Regions from separate parts of the Kocuria sp. KH4 genome, predicted to be linked through region 1. Evidence: riboswitches for the same ligand, from Rfam matches in the RefSeq annotation. Region 1 holds a riboswitch; each other region holds the start of a gene.
The links. A riboswitch is a leader RNA that binds a small molecule or an ion and turns the genes downstream of it on or off. The one in region 1 is predicted to bind S-adenosylmethionine.
Positions count from the first base shown of each region.

Region 2: another riboswitch for S-adenosylmethionine. It lies ahead of ACWCOM_RS11580 (MetQ/NlpA family ABC transporter substrate-binding protein); the one in region 1 lies ahead of ACWCOM_RS08825 (LLM class flavin-dependent oxidoreductase).
Region 3: another riboswitch for S-adenosylmethionine. It lies ahead of ACWCOM_RS02145 (acyl-CoA dehydrogenase family protein); the one in region 1 lies ahead of ACWCOM_RS08825 (LLM class flavin-dependent oxidoreductase).
Region 4: another riboswitch for S-adenosylmethionine. It lies ahead of ACWCOM_RS06105 (bifunctional o-acetylhomoserine/o-acetylserine sulfhydrylase); the one in region 1 lies ahead of ACWCOM_RS08825 (LLM class flavin-dependent oxidoreductase).

Region 1 is NZ_JBSJYX010000009.1:73,149-76,345, reverse strand. It holds gene ACWCOM_RS08830 (DUF4383 domain-containing protein) at 1-255, opposite strand, end outside; gene ACWCOM_RS08825 (LLM class flavin-dependent oxidoreductase) at 403-1,821, opposite strand; SAM riboswitch class IV at 1,898-2,012, opposite strand; gene ACWCOM_RS08820 (CoA-binding protein) at 2,096-2,560, opposite strand; gene ACWCOM_RS08815 (maleylpyruvate isomerase N-terminal domain-containing protein) at 2,728-3,197, opposite strand, start outside.
Region 2 is NZ_JBSJYX010000014.1:84,652-87,848, reverse strand. It holds gene ACWCOM_RS11590 (GlsB/YeaQ/YmgE family stress response membrane protein) at 174-443, shown strand; gene dxr (1-deoxy-D-xylulose-5-phosphate reductoisomerase) at 556-1,842, shown strand; SAM riboswitch class IV at 1,889-2,005, shown strand; gene ACWCOM_RS11580 (MetQ/NlpA family ABC transporter substrate-binding protein) at 2,097-2,972, shown strand; gene ACWCOM_RS11575 (methionine ABC transporter ATP-binding protein) at 2,969-3,197, shown strand, end outside.
Region 3 is NZ_JBSJYX010000002.1:5,833-9,029, reverse strand. It holds gene moeB (molybdopterin-synthase adenylyltransferase MoeB) at 1-839, shown strand, start outside; SAM riboswitch class I at 982-1,076, shown strand; partial or broken gene ACWCOM_RS02145 (acyl-CoA dehydrogenase family protein) at 1,189-2,501, shown strand; gene ACWCOM_RS02140 (MFS transporter) at 2,505-3,197, shown strand, end outside.
Region 4 is NZ_JBSJYX010000005.1:181,793-184,989, reverse strand. It holds gene metX (homoserine O-acetyltransferase MetX) at 1-205, opposite strand, end outside; gene ACWCOM_RS06105 (bifunctional o-acetylhomoserine/o-acetylserine sulfhydrylase) at 202-1,590, opposite strand; SAM riboswitch class IV at 1,668-1,783, opposite strand; gene ACWCOM_RS06100 (VOC family protein) at 1,924-2,562, shown strand; gene ACWCOM_RS06095 (CPBP family intramembrane glutamic endopeptidase) at 2,600-3,197, opposite strand, start outside.

The DNA.
Region 1 (3,197 bases):
GCGGGCCAGCGCGAGGCCGGCGACGCCGTAGAGCAGGTGGACGATGTTGTGCAGCCAGGAGACCTGGAAGATCCCCAGGAGCATGGCCTCCGAGTGGTGTCCGGCTGCCATGAGCTGGTCGTAGTTGGAGGTGAGGCCCGGGATGAACCCGGCGAGGCCCACGAGCAGGAAGACCGCGCCGTAGAGGAGAGCGGCGGTCTGGACGGGCGAGCGGTGGGTGGTGCGGCGGTCCGGCCGGTCGGCGGGGATGGTCATGGTAGTGCCTCGCTTCCTTCGTGTCTGCGGTGATCCGGGTGCGGATCCCGGAGGGGCGGACGTTCATGGAAAGCATGCTTGGTACCACCAGCGTACTGCGCCGGGGCGCGAGGTCAAACGCCGCGGGGGAAACCGGTCACGGACGGGTCAGGACACGAGGTCGCGGGCGGGGGTGTCCGCGGCGGACGGCTTGCCGGCGTAGGCGCCCCGGTACCGTGCGGCCGGGTGGGTGTCGAGCACCTTGGTCTGCCCGGTGCCGTAGACGTTCTCGCGCAGCGTGGTGCCCTCGTAGGCGGTGCGGTAGCGGCCGCGCTTCTGCAGCTCCGGCACGACCCACTCCACGAAGTCCTCGAACGAGCCCGGGGAGACGTGGTAGGCGAGGTTGATGCCGTCGAGGCCGCCGTCGTCGATCCACCGCTCCAGCTCGTCGGCCACCGTCTGCGGGGACCCGACGATCGGCACGCCCATCCCGCCCATGGAGATGTGCTTGGCGACCTCCTTGACCGTCCACTTCTTGTTCGGGTCCGCGGTGGTGAACGGGGTGAGGAAGGACTGGATGGAGTCGGTCTTGATGTACTCCAGCACGTCGTTCTCGTCGTAGCGGCCGAGGTCCACCCCGGACCAGCCGCCCACGAGCCCCAGGGCGCCGTCGGCGTCCGCGTACTGCTCGTAGTCGCGGCGCTTCTGCTCGGCCTTGGCGTCGGTCTCGTCGACGATCACGTGCAGCATGGCGAAGATCTTGAGGTCGTCCCGCCCCCGGCCCTGGGCCTCGGCCTCGTCGCGCAGCTTGTCGGTGACCACGCGCGTGAGGTCCGGGCGGATGCCGCCCACGAACACCGCCTCGGCGTGCCGTCCGGCGAACGCGCGCCCGCGCGAGGAGGCGCCGGCCTGGAAGATCAGCGGGGTGCGCTGCGGGGACGGCTCGGTCAGCCCGATGCCCGGCACGTCGAAGTACTTGCCGTGGTGCTGGATGGGGTGCACGAGGGACGGGTCGGCGAAGACCCCGTTCCGGCGGTCGCGCTTGACCGCGCCGTCCTCCCAGGAGCCCTCCCAGAGCTTGTAGCACACGTCCATGAACTCCTCGGCGATCTCGTACCGCTCGTCGTGGGAGATCTGCTCCGTCAGCCCGTGGTTCTCGGCCGCGGACTTCAGGTAGGACGTCACCACGTTGAAGCCGATCCGCCCCTTGGTGAGGTGGTCGAGGGTCGCGAACCTCCGGGCCAGCGGGTACGGCTGCTCGTAGGTGATCGCGCTGGTCACCCCGAAGCCGAGGTGCTTCGTCACGGCCGCCATCGCGGAGATCTGCATGAAGGGGTCGTTGACCGGGATCTGGGTGGCGTCCTTGATCACCGGCGCCGCGGAGTTCCGGTAGACGTCGTAGTAGCCGACCACGTCGGCGAGGAACATCGCGTCGAAGAGGCCCTTCTCCAGGACCTGGGCGACGTCCGTCCAGTACTCGAGGGTGTTGTACTCGTCGGCGCGCGAGCGCGGGTGCTTCCACAGCCCCGGAGCCTGGTGCCCCACGCAGGTCATGTCGAAGGCGTTCAGGGCGATGCGCTTGCTCACGGGGACCTCCAGGGTCGCTCAGCGACCCGCGCCCGTGCGTCGTGGAGACCTGCTCGCGGGTCCGACGCACTCGTGCGCGCCGTACTTGCCGCGGGGCGGGTGCACCGCGGCCCGATGTTCATCTGGGGCACCCCGCTACGGGAGAGGGTTGCCGCCCGGCCAGCCAGAGCTTCGCGCCGGGACTCGTCATCGTCGTCGCGGACCAGCTTAGCGGCTCCCCCCGCAGGCGGGGCAACCCCTCGGGCCCCGGTGCACGGCAGGGTGGCGGAAGCCGTCAGGCCGGCGGGACGAGCGGCGGGGTGCGCCGCGGGTCCAGCACCCAGCCCTGCCGCAGCCGCGCCCCGAGCTCGATCAGCGGGCACGTGTCCATCACCACCGCGAGCCCGGCCGCGGCGGCGCGGGCCGCGGCCGCGTGGTCCACCACGCCCAGCTGCAGCCACACGGCGCTCGCGCCGGCGGCGATGGCCTGGTCCACGACGGCTCCGACGCGGCGGGAGTTGACGAAGCAGTCCACCACGTCGATCGGCCCCGGGACCTCGGCGAGCGTGCGGAAACCGGGCTCCCCGTGCACCGCCTCGCCCTTCGGGTTGACCGGGACGATCGTCATGCCGAGGTCGTCCCGGATGCGCCGGGCGACCGGGTGCGCGGGCCGGGCCGTGTTCCCGGTCAGCCCCACCACGGCCCACCGGCCGGGCCGGGTGATCAGGCGGTCGACCACGGCGGGGTCGTTGCGGCTCATGCGCCCACCCTGGCACGGATGGGCCGCTCCCGTCCCGCACGGGCCTGCACCGTGTCCGCAACGTGTCCGCATCCGTGTCCCGGGGTGGCGGCCGACGGCCATGGGGCGGGCACGTCCCGCCGGCACGCGCCGCCCCGGCGGGACGGGAGGGGCCAGGAGAGGAGGGGTCAGGAGAAGAGGGGGAGGAGGTCGGCCCCGGGGCCCAGCTCCGCGCGGTCCCGGGCGGGCAGGGCCGCGCGCCCGGTGCCCACCCGGGCGAAGTGCTCGTCGCTCCAGTGCTCGGGCGGCTCCCGCTCCCACAGGTCGATGAGCACGCGGCGGACCTCGGCCAGCCCGTCCGCCGCCGGCCCCGGGCAGCCCTCCAGGTGCTCGATGAGGTCCAGGTGGTGCACCGTGGCCTCCACCGCCAGGGTGCTCAGCAGGTCCTCGACCCGAAGCACGTGCCCCCGGGTGCGGACCGTCCCGCCGGGCCGGCAGCGCTCCGCCGCGTGCACGAGCGCCCGCGCCGACTCCCGGTAGTGCCCCCGCAGCTGCTCCCAGTCCGGGTACAGGCTCGCCGCCGCCCGGGTGCGGCGGCGGTCCTCGGCGGCGGCGGGGTCCGCGCCCCGGTCCGCCCAGTAGGTGGCGGCGTCCCGGT
Region 2 (3,197 bases), on a different contig from region 1:
GCGCCGGGCGGGCCGGGATCGTCCGCTGCGGACGCCGCCCGGATTCGCGATCGACAAAAGACAGGAGCCTGATGGTCCGGTAGGGTGGGGCCAGAAGCCGGCCCAGGGTATTCCTGGGAAACTCGCCGGTTGCTTACAATGAAAGTCCCTCCCGGGACGGATAAGGAGCAATCATGGGAATCATCAGCTGGATCGTTCTCGGTCTCATCGCAGGCGCCCTCGCCAAGCTCATCATGCCGGGCAACCAGGGTGGCGGCATCATCGTCACCATCGTTCTGGGCATCGTCGGCGCCCTCCTCGGAGGCTTCCTCGGCTCGCTGATCGGCATCGGCGACCTCGAGTCCGTGTTCGACATCGGGACGATCATCACCGCCGTCGTGGGAGCGCTCATCGTGCTCTTCATCTGGGGCGCGGTCACCGGCCGCCGGGGCCGCACGCACTGACCCGCAGCCCAACGGAACCCGAGGCCCCGGCCACCGGCAACGGTGACCGGGGCCTCGTGCTGTCCGCACCCGCCGCGCCCGGGCGCCGCTCCGGCCGGGGGATACTGGGGCCATGAGCTCCCCCTCCGCCGCGTCCGGCCCCCGCCCGATCCCCGTCCCCACCCCCGAACTGCGCGCGCTGGCCGCCGCCGGCCCCCGCCGGGTCGTCGTGCTGGGCTCCACGGGGTCGATCGGCACCCAGGCGCTCGACGTCGTGCGGGCCGCCAACGGGCTCGACGGCGGGGCGCCGTTCCGCGTGGTGGCCCTCGCCGCCGGCCGGGGCCGTCTGCCGCTGCTGGCGGAGCAGGCCGTGGAGACCCGCGCCGCCGTGGTCGCCACGAGCGGCGGCGGGGAGGACGCCCGGGAGCTGGCCGTGCGGATCGGCGAGCGCGCCGCGGCCGTCGGCGCGGGGGACTACCGGCCCGAGATCCTGCACGGCCCCGACGCCGCCACGGCGGCCGCGGCGCACCCCGGTGCCGACCTCGTGCTCAACGGCATCACCGGCTCGATCGGTCTCGCCCCCACCCTGGCGGCCCTGCGGGCCGGGCACCGGCTGGCGCTGGCGAACAAGGAGTCGCTGATCGCCGGAGGAGCCCTGGTGAAGGAGGCGGCCGCGGCCTCGGGCCTGCCGGACGCCCTGGTCCCGGTGGACTCCGAGCACTCCGCCCTGGCGCAGGCGCTGCGCGGCGGCAGCGCCGCCGAGGTGGACCGGCTCGTCCTGACGGCCTCGGGCGGTCCGTTCCGCGGCCGCACCCGAGCGCAGCTGGAGGCAGTGACCCCGCGCGAGGCGCTGCGCCACCCCACCTGGGACATGGGCGTGATGGTCACCACGAACTCGGCCTCCATGGTGAACAAGGCCCTGGAGGTGCTCGAGGCGCACCTGCTCTTCGACGTGCCCCTCGAGCGCATCGACGTGGTCGTCCATCCCCAGTCGGTGGTGCACTCCATGGTCCAGTTCGTGGACGGGTCGACGCTGGCCCAGGCCTCGCCGCCGGACATGCGCCTGCCCATCGCCCTCGGCCTCGCCTGGCCGCACCGGGTGCCCGGCGCCGCCGCCGCGTGCGACTGGACGCGGGCGACCGAGTGGACCTTCGAGCCGCTGGACCGCGACGCGTTCCCCGCCGTCGACCTCGTGAAGGCCGCCGGCGAGCGCGGGGGCACCCACCCGGCGGTGTTCAACGCCGCCAACGAGGAGGCGGTGCACGCCTTCCACGACGGGCGGATCCGGTTCCCGGCGATCGTGGACACGGTGGAGGCGGTGCTGGGGGAGCACCAGGACCACGGGGGCCTGGACCTGGAGGCCGTCCTGGAGGCCGAGCGCTGGGCCCGGCGGCGGGCCCAGGAGGTCCTGGCCCGCTGAGCCGGGCCCTCCCCGGCTCCGGGTGCACGTGCTAGTCTGTCGGGCGGATGACGAGTCCCAGCGCGCAGCCCTGGCTAGCTGGGCGGCAACCCTCTCCCGTAGTGGGGTGCCCCAGGTGAACCATCCGGCACCGGCCATCGTGGGCCGGCGGCAAGTACGGTTCGACCGCGGACGCGCCCTCCGGCGCGCCCTCGACCGTGGCCGTCGGGCCCGGTGGGACCTCCCGACATCCTGGATCCACGGAAAGGCACGACATGCGATCGCAGCGCCTCACCCTCCTCGCCCTGACCACCACCCTGGGCCTGACCCTCACCGCCTGCGGCGGCTCCGACCAGGCCGCCGGGCCCTACGACGACGGCGTGATCACGATCGGCACCGACGGCCGCACCCAGGTGCACGAGGCCTTCCTGGAGGAGGCGGAGAAGGCCGGCGTCGAGGTCGAGCTCGTCGAGTTCACCGACTACAACCAGCCCAACGCGGCGCTCACCAGCGGCGACCTGGACATGAACTGGTTCCAGCACGGTGCCTTCCTGGCCGACTACCGCAACAACTCCGGCGAGGACATCGTCCCCATCGGGTCCACCTCCATCTACCCGCTGGGTCTGTACTCGGAGCGCTACGACTCCCTCGACCAGATCCAGGAGGGCGACGAGATCGCGGTGCCCAACGACGCGATCAACCTCGCCCGCGCGCTGCTGCTGCTGCAGTCGGCCGGGCTCGTGGAGTTCACCTCCGACACCACCGCGCCGTCCGAGCTGGACGTCGACACCGAGGCCTCCAAGGTCCGGGTCACCCCCGTCTCGGCCGAGCAGACCGTGCTGTCCCTGAGCTCCACCGCCGGCGCCGTGGTCAACAACACCTTCCTCGCCCGGGCCGACATCGACCCCAACACCGCCCTGTACTCGGACGGCGAGGACAACGAGAACGCCCTGCCCTACGTCAACTTCTTCGCGGCCACCGGCGCCAACAAGGACGACGAGACCCTCCACCAGGTCGCCGACCTCTTCCACACGGACGCCGTGCTGGCGGCGGAGCAGGCCGAGACCAAGGACACCGCCGTGTCCAAGGACGTCCCGCAGGAGGAGCTGATCGAGGTCGTCGACCGGTACGCCGAGGACCTGCAGAAGTGACGGCCCCGGGCGCACCCGACCGGGCCCGCCACCCCGACGGCGACGTCATCGTCCGCTTCCAGGACGTCAGCAAGACCTTCGCCACCGGCCCGGCCAAGGCCCGCCGCGAGGTCGTCGCCGTGGACAAGGTCTCGCTCGAGATCCGCCGCGGGGAGATCTTCGGCGTGATCGGCTACTCGGGGGCCGGCAAGTCCACGCTCGTGCGGCTCATCAACGGCCTGGAGC
Region 3 (3,197 bases), on a different contig from region 1:
CCCACCCCTGCCGGCTCACGGCGGACAACGCCCTGCGGATCCTCGGAGAGTACGACCTCGTCCTCGACGGCGCGGACAACTTCGCGACCCGCTACGTGGTCGGCGACGCCGCCGCCCTGACCGGGATCCCCTGCGTGTGGGGCTCCATCCTGCGCTTCGAGGGGCAGGTCAGCGTCTTCTGGGCCGGCCACGGGCCCACCTACCGGGACCTCTACCCCGAGGCGCCGCCGGACGGGGAGGTCCCCAGCTGCGCCGAGGGCGGGGTCTTCGGCATGCTCCCCGCCACCGTGGGCGCGGTGATGGTCACCGAGGCCGTCAAGCTGATCACCGGCACCGGCGAGCCCCTGCTCGGGCGGGTGCTGCTGCACGACGCCCTGGCCATGACCTGGCGCGAGATGCGCCTGAGCCCGGACCCCGACGCCGCCCCGGTCACCGCCGTCGCCCGGCCCGAGGCCGTCGCCCCGCCGCCCGGCGGCGGGGCGGAGCCCGCCGAGACCGTCGGGGCAGCCGAGCTGGCCCGGCTGCTGGCACGGCGGGCGCGCGGCGAGGCGGACTTCGTGCTGGTCGACGTGCGGGAGGACTGGGAGCGGCAGCTCCTGGCCATCCCCGGCGCCGTGCCGGTGCCGCTCCCGGAGCTGCTGGATCGGGGGCCGGCCGCCCTGCCGCCGGAGGCCCGGGGCGCGGACCTCGTGCTGCACTGCAAGGCCGGCGCCCGCTCGGCGAGCGCCCTCGCCGCGCTGCGCCCGTTCTACGCCGGCCGGGAGGAGCGGCTCCGCCACCTCGAGGGCGGGGTGCTGGCCTGGGCGGAGCTGGTGGAGCCGGAGCGGCCGCGCTACTGATCCGTCCCCCGCCGGTGCGGCCGCGGCGGATGCGTACACCATCCGGGAGGACATGACCGTCTGTGACGTGCCCGTGACACCCGATGACATGTGACGGTCACCGGGTGGCTCCGCACCCCCGCGGTCTGGTGCGATGTCATCCGTCCCATTCAGAGCGGCCGAGAGATCTGGCTCGACGACGCCGCAGCAACCCGTCCTTCGCAGGGGTCAGGGTGCTAAGGCCAGAACCGATGGAGATCCCGGATCTGCAGTCGCCCCGTGACGCCGGCCCCCGGCGCCGTCGTCGCCGGGCCCGCCCCGGCGCGACCGGACGGCCGGCACTCCTCGGTGCGACCGGAAGGACCACCGCATGACCCGCACCACGGACGAGGGGACTCCCACCCGTCCCCGCGCCGGCACGAACCTCGCCGCCGGTCTGCCGGGCGACTACGCCGGGCTGAGCGAGCACTTCGGGCCGCTGTTCGCGGAGATCGCCGCCGGCTCCCTGACCCGGGACCTCCGGCGCGCGCTGCCCCACGAGGAGGTCGGCCGGCTGGACCGGGCCGGATTCGGCGCCCTGCGCGTCCCGGCGGCCCACGGCGGTCCCGGCGTCGGCATCGAGGACTTCACCCGGCTGCTGGTCGACCTGGCCGAGGCGGACTCCAACATCGCCCACCTCTACCGCTCCCACGCCGGCTTCGTGGAGTCCCTGCGCTTCCTGCCCCGGGAGCTCCAGGACGTCTGGTACCCGCGGGTGCTGGCCGGGGCCACCGTCGGCAACGCCTCCACGGAGAAGGGCGGCAACGCGCTGGGCACGCTGAACACCGTGCTGCGCCGCACCGCCGAGGGATGGGAGATCACCGGCCGGAAGTTCTACGCCACCGGCTCCATCTTCTGCGACTACACCCGCGTCTCGGCCGCCCTCGACGGCCGGGACGGGCGCCGCTTCGCCGTGGTCGCCACGGACGCCCCGGGGGTCACGCTCGAGGACGACTGGGACGGCTTCGGGCAGAAGCTCACCGGCACCGGCACCGCCACTTCGACCGCGTGCGCGTCCCGGACGACGCCGTGCTGGACCGCACCGCCGGCAGCGCGGAGGCCGTCCACGAGGCCGCCTTCTTCCAGCTCGTGCTGCTGGCCGTGCTGGCCGGCATCGCCCGCGCCGCCCGGCGGGACGCCGTGGGGACCATCGCCACCCGCCGGCGGACCTTCAACACCGGCCTCGGCCTGCCGTTCCGCGAGGACCCGCTGATCCAGGAGGCGACCGGCCGGATCTCCGCCAAGGCCTTCGCCGCGGAGGCCACCGTGCTGCACGCCGCCCGCGCCCTGGACGCCGGGATCGCCGCCGCCGCGGCGTCCGGCGCCGACCGCCCGGAGTTCACCGGGACCCTCCCGGCGGCGCTGCACGAGTCCGAGATCGCCGTGGAGCACGCCCAGGTCACCGTGCCGGAGCTGGCGCTCGGCGCCGCCCAGGACTTGTTCCTCACGGTGGGCGCGTCCGCCACGTCTACGGCCAAGGGCCTGGACCGGCACTGGCGCAACGCCCAGACCGTGGCCACCCACAACCCGATCGCCTTCCGGGCCCGCGCCCTCGGCGACTACCTCATCAACGGCACCCTGCCGGAGGGCCTGAACGCCATCGGCGACGCCAGGACCGCCGCCGACCGAACCCCAGGAGTCTGACGCATGACCACCCCGACCACGGCCGCCGCGGGACGCACCAGCGTCGTCCACGGCAAGAAGCGCGTCCTGGCCTCGGCCTTCGCCGGCACCACCATCGAGTGGTACGACTTCTACCTCTACGGCACCGCCGCCGCACTGGTCTTCAACGTCCAGTTCTTCCCCATGGCCACCGAGCTCGGCGGCATCGTCGCCTCCTTCGCCACCCTCGCGGTCGGGGTGATCGCCCGGCCCCTGGGCGGGATCGTCGCCGGCCACCTGGGCGACCGGATCGGCCGCAAGGCCCTGCTCGTGGCCTCCCTGCTGCTCATGGGCGTGGCCTCCACCCTGATCGGCCTGCTGCCGACCTACGAGGTGATCGGCTGGTGGGCCGTCGTCGGGCTCGTCGCCCTGCGGATCCTGCAGGGCCTGTCCGCCGGCGCCGAATGGGGCGGCTCCGCGCTGCTGAGCGTGGAGCACTCCCCGGCCCGGCACCGCGGGTTCTTCGGGTCCTTCACCCAGATCGGCTCCTCGGCCGGCATGCTGCTGGCCACCGGCGCGTTCTTCGTCGTGCAGCACGTCATGAGCGCGGAGCAGTTCGCCGCCTACGGCTGGCGCATCCCCTTCCTGCTCTCGGCGCTGCTGGTGGCGGTCGGCCTGTGGATCCGCCTCGGCGTGGCCGACGCCCCCGAGTTCCTGGAGCACCGGGCCTCGGGCAAC
Region 4 (3,197 bases), on a different contig from region 1:
CCACGTGGGTGTCCCCGGTGAGGGCGTGCTCCACGAGCACGGCATTGGAGCCGTCCGGGGCGAGCTCGCCCCAGGTCTCGTAGGCGATCCGCACACCCGGCAGCCGGAAGCCGGACTCCAGCTCCAGGGTGCCGATCTCGGCGTGCCGCGGCACGCCGTCCTCGCGCACGGGCGCGCCGGGGCCGCGCAGCACCGTCACGCTCACTCCTGCCCTCCGGCCGCGGCCGCGGCCGCGAAGCCCTGCTCCAGGTCCGCCAGGATGTCCGTGATGTGCTCCAGCCCCACGGACAGGCGCACGAAGCCGGGCTCCACGCCCGCCGCGAGCTGCTCCTCGGGCAGGAGCTGGCTGTGCGTGGTGGACGCGGGGTGGATGACGAGGGAGCGCACGTCGCCGATGTTGGCCACGTTGGAGTGCAGCGTGAGGGCGTCCACGAACGCCGCCCCGGCCGCCCGGCCGCCCTCGAGGACGAACCCGAGGACGGACCCGGCGCCGCGGGGCGCGTACTTGCGGGCCCGGCCGTGCCACGGCGAGGACTCCAGCCCCGCCCAGCTCACCGAGCGCACGTCCTCGCGCGCCTCCAGCCAGCGGGCCACCTCCCCCGCGTTGGCCACGTGGCGGTCCATGCGCAGCGACAGGGTCTCGATGCCCTGCTCGATGAGGAACGCGTTGAACGGGGAGATCGCCGAGCCGAGGTCGCGCAGCAGCTGCACCCGCGCCTTGAGGATGTAGGAGAGGTTGACCCCGAACGCCCCCTCCGCGCCGAGGGCCTGGGCGTAGACCAGCCCGCCGTAGGACTCGTCGGGCTCGTTGAAGCCGGGGAAGCGCTCCGGGTACCGGCCGAAGTCGAACGCGCCGGAGTCCACGATCACGCCGCCGATCGCGGTGCCGTGCCCGCCGAGGAACTTCGTGGCCGAGTGCACCACGATGTCCGCGCCCCAGCGGAAGGGCTGGACGAGGTACGGGGTCGCCACCGTGTTGTCCACGATGAGCGGCACCTCGTGCTCGTGGGCGATCCCGGAGACCGTCTCGATGTCGAGGACGTCGTTGCGCGGGTTCGGGATGGTCTCGGCGTAGAACGCCTTGGTGTTCGGCCGCACCGCCCGCCGCCAGGCCTCCGGGTCGTCCGGGTCCGTCACGAAGGTGGTCTCGATGCCCAGCTTCGGCAGCGTGTACTTGAGGAGGTTGTACGTGCCGCCGTACAGGCTCGGGCTGGCCACCACGTGGTCGCCCGCCCCGGCGAGGTTGAGCACCGCGAAGGTCGTGGCCGACTGCCCGGCGCTGAGCATCAGGGCGCCCACCCCGCCCTCCAGGGCGTTGATGCGGTTCTCCACGACCTCCGTGGTCGGGTTGCCGATGCGGGTGTAGATGGGCCCCAGCTCCGCGAGCGCGAAGCGGTCCGCGGCGGCCTGGGCGTCCGGGAAGACGAAGGACGTGCTCTGGTGGATGGGCAGGGCCCGGGAGCCGGTGACCGGGTCGGGGCGCTGGCCGGCGTGGATCTGCTGGGTCTCGAACGACCAGCCGGCCGGGTGCTCGGGGGTGGGCAGCGCGGTCGCGGGGCGCTCGGTCGTGGACGCGGTGGACTCGGACATGCCGGAGACTCCTTGCGGGTGTCAGGGGTCCGGTGGCCGACCGTGGCGGTGCTGCCGTGCGACGGCCGGGCACCGAGGACCCGCGCTTGCTCGCTCGCCGGTCGCGAGGAGCCCGGTCTTCACCCAGGGCACCCCACCGCGGGGGAGGGTTGCCGGCCAGCTAGCTGGGGCTTGGACGCTGGCGCTCATGACCTGGACAGCATTCTCCGGATTCGGGTGACACGGCGTCAAGCCGGGGCGCGGCGGGCACCCCGCGCACGGTCCGGACGGACCGGGGCCGCCCCGGCGGGGACCGATTTGGAGACGAAACTCACACGGTGCCACGATGAGCCCATGAGAGTCGACCACGTGTCCTACGCCTGCCGCCCGGAGGGCCTCGCGGCCACCACCGAGCGCATCGCCGACCAGCTCGGGATCGAGCCGGTCAAGGGTGGGGTGCACCCCCGTTTCGGCACCCGCAACATGATCCTCCCCCTCACCAACCACCAGTACGTCGAGGTCGTCGAGGTCCTCGAGCACCCCGCGGCGGAGAAGGCACCGTTCGGCCGGGCCGTGCGCGCCCGCTCCGAGGCCGGCGGCGGCTGGCTGGGCTGGGTCGTGGAGGTCGAGGACCTCGCGCCCTTCGAGCAGCGCCTCGGCCGCCACGCGGTGCCGGGCCACCGGGTGTTCCCGGACGGCCGGTGCCTGGAGTGGCGCCAGATCGGCGTCAAGGGCCTGATCGCCGACCCCCAGCTGCCCTTCATGGTGCACTTCGACTCCGCCCCGGAGATGCACCCGTCCCAGGCCCGGATCACCGACGTGGCCCTCGCGGGGATGTGCATCGCCGGGGCGCCCGAGCGGGTGGCCGAGTGGCTGGGCACCCCCGTGGAGACCGCGCTCGAGGACCTGGAGGTCGAGTGGCGCTATCCCGAGGGCACCCCCGGTCTGCTCTCGGTGTCCTTCGGCACCCCCGACGGGCCCGTCACCATCTGAGGCGCCGGCCGGGGCGGGCCCGCACGGCGGACCCGCCTCAGCCGAGCAGCCGGCCGACGCCCAGGAAGCCCACGGCGTCCAGGAGGAAGTGTGCGACGACGAGGGGCATGACCCGCCCGGTGCGCCGGTAGAGCTCGGCGAAGACCAGGCCCATCACCACGTTGCCCAGGAAGGGCCCGATGCCCTGGTAGAGGTGGTAGCTGCCGCGGAACAGCGCCGTGACCGCCAGCACCACCGGCCAGCGCCAGCCGATGCGGGTGAGCCGGTCGGTGAGGAACGCGACCACCACCACCTCCTCGACCAGGGCGTGGCGCAGCGCGGAGAGCAGCAGCACCGGCACGGTCCACCAGTGGTCGGCCAGCCCGGACGTCGTCACCTCCGCGGTGAGCCCCAGGGCTCGCCCGGCCGCGTAGAGGGCCAGGGTGCCCAGGCCCATCACAAGGAACAGGACGGTGCCCAGCCCGAGGTCCGGGGCCGGCATCCGGGCGTCGAGCCCGATCCGCCGCCGCACCGTGCCCAGCGCGCCCGCGGACCCGGCGAGCAGGTACAGGGCCAGCAGCACCGGGACCAGGTCCAGGCCGATGCCCGTGAGCTGGCGCAGCAGGTCGAGCAGCGGCTGCGGGCTCAGCGGCGGG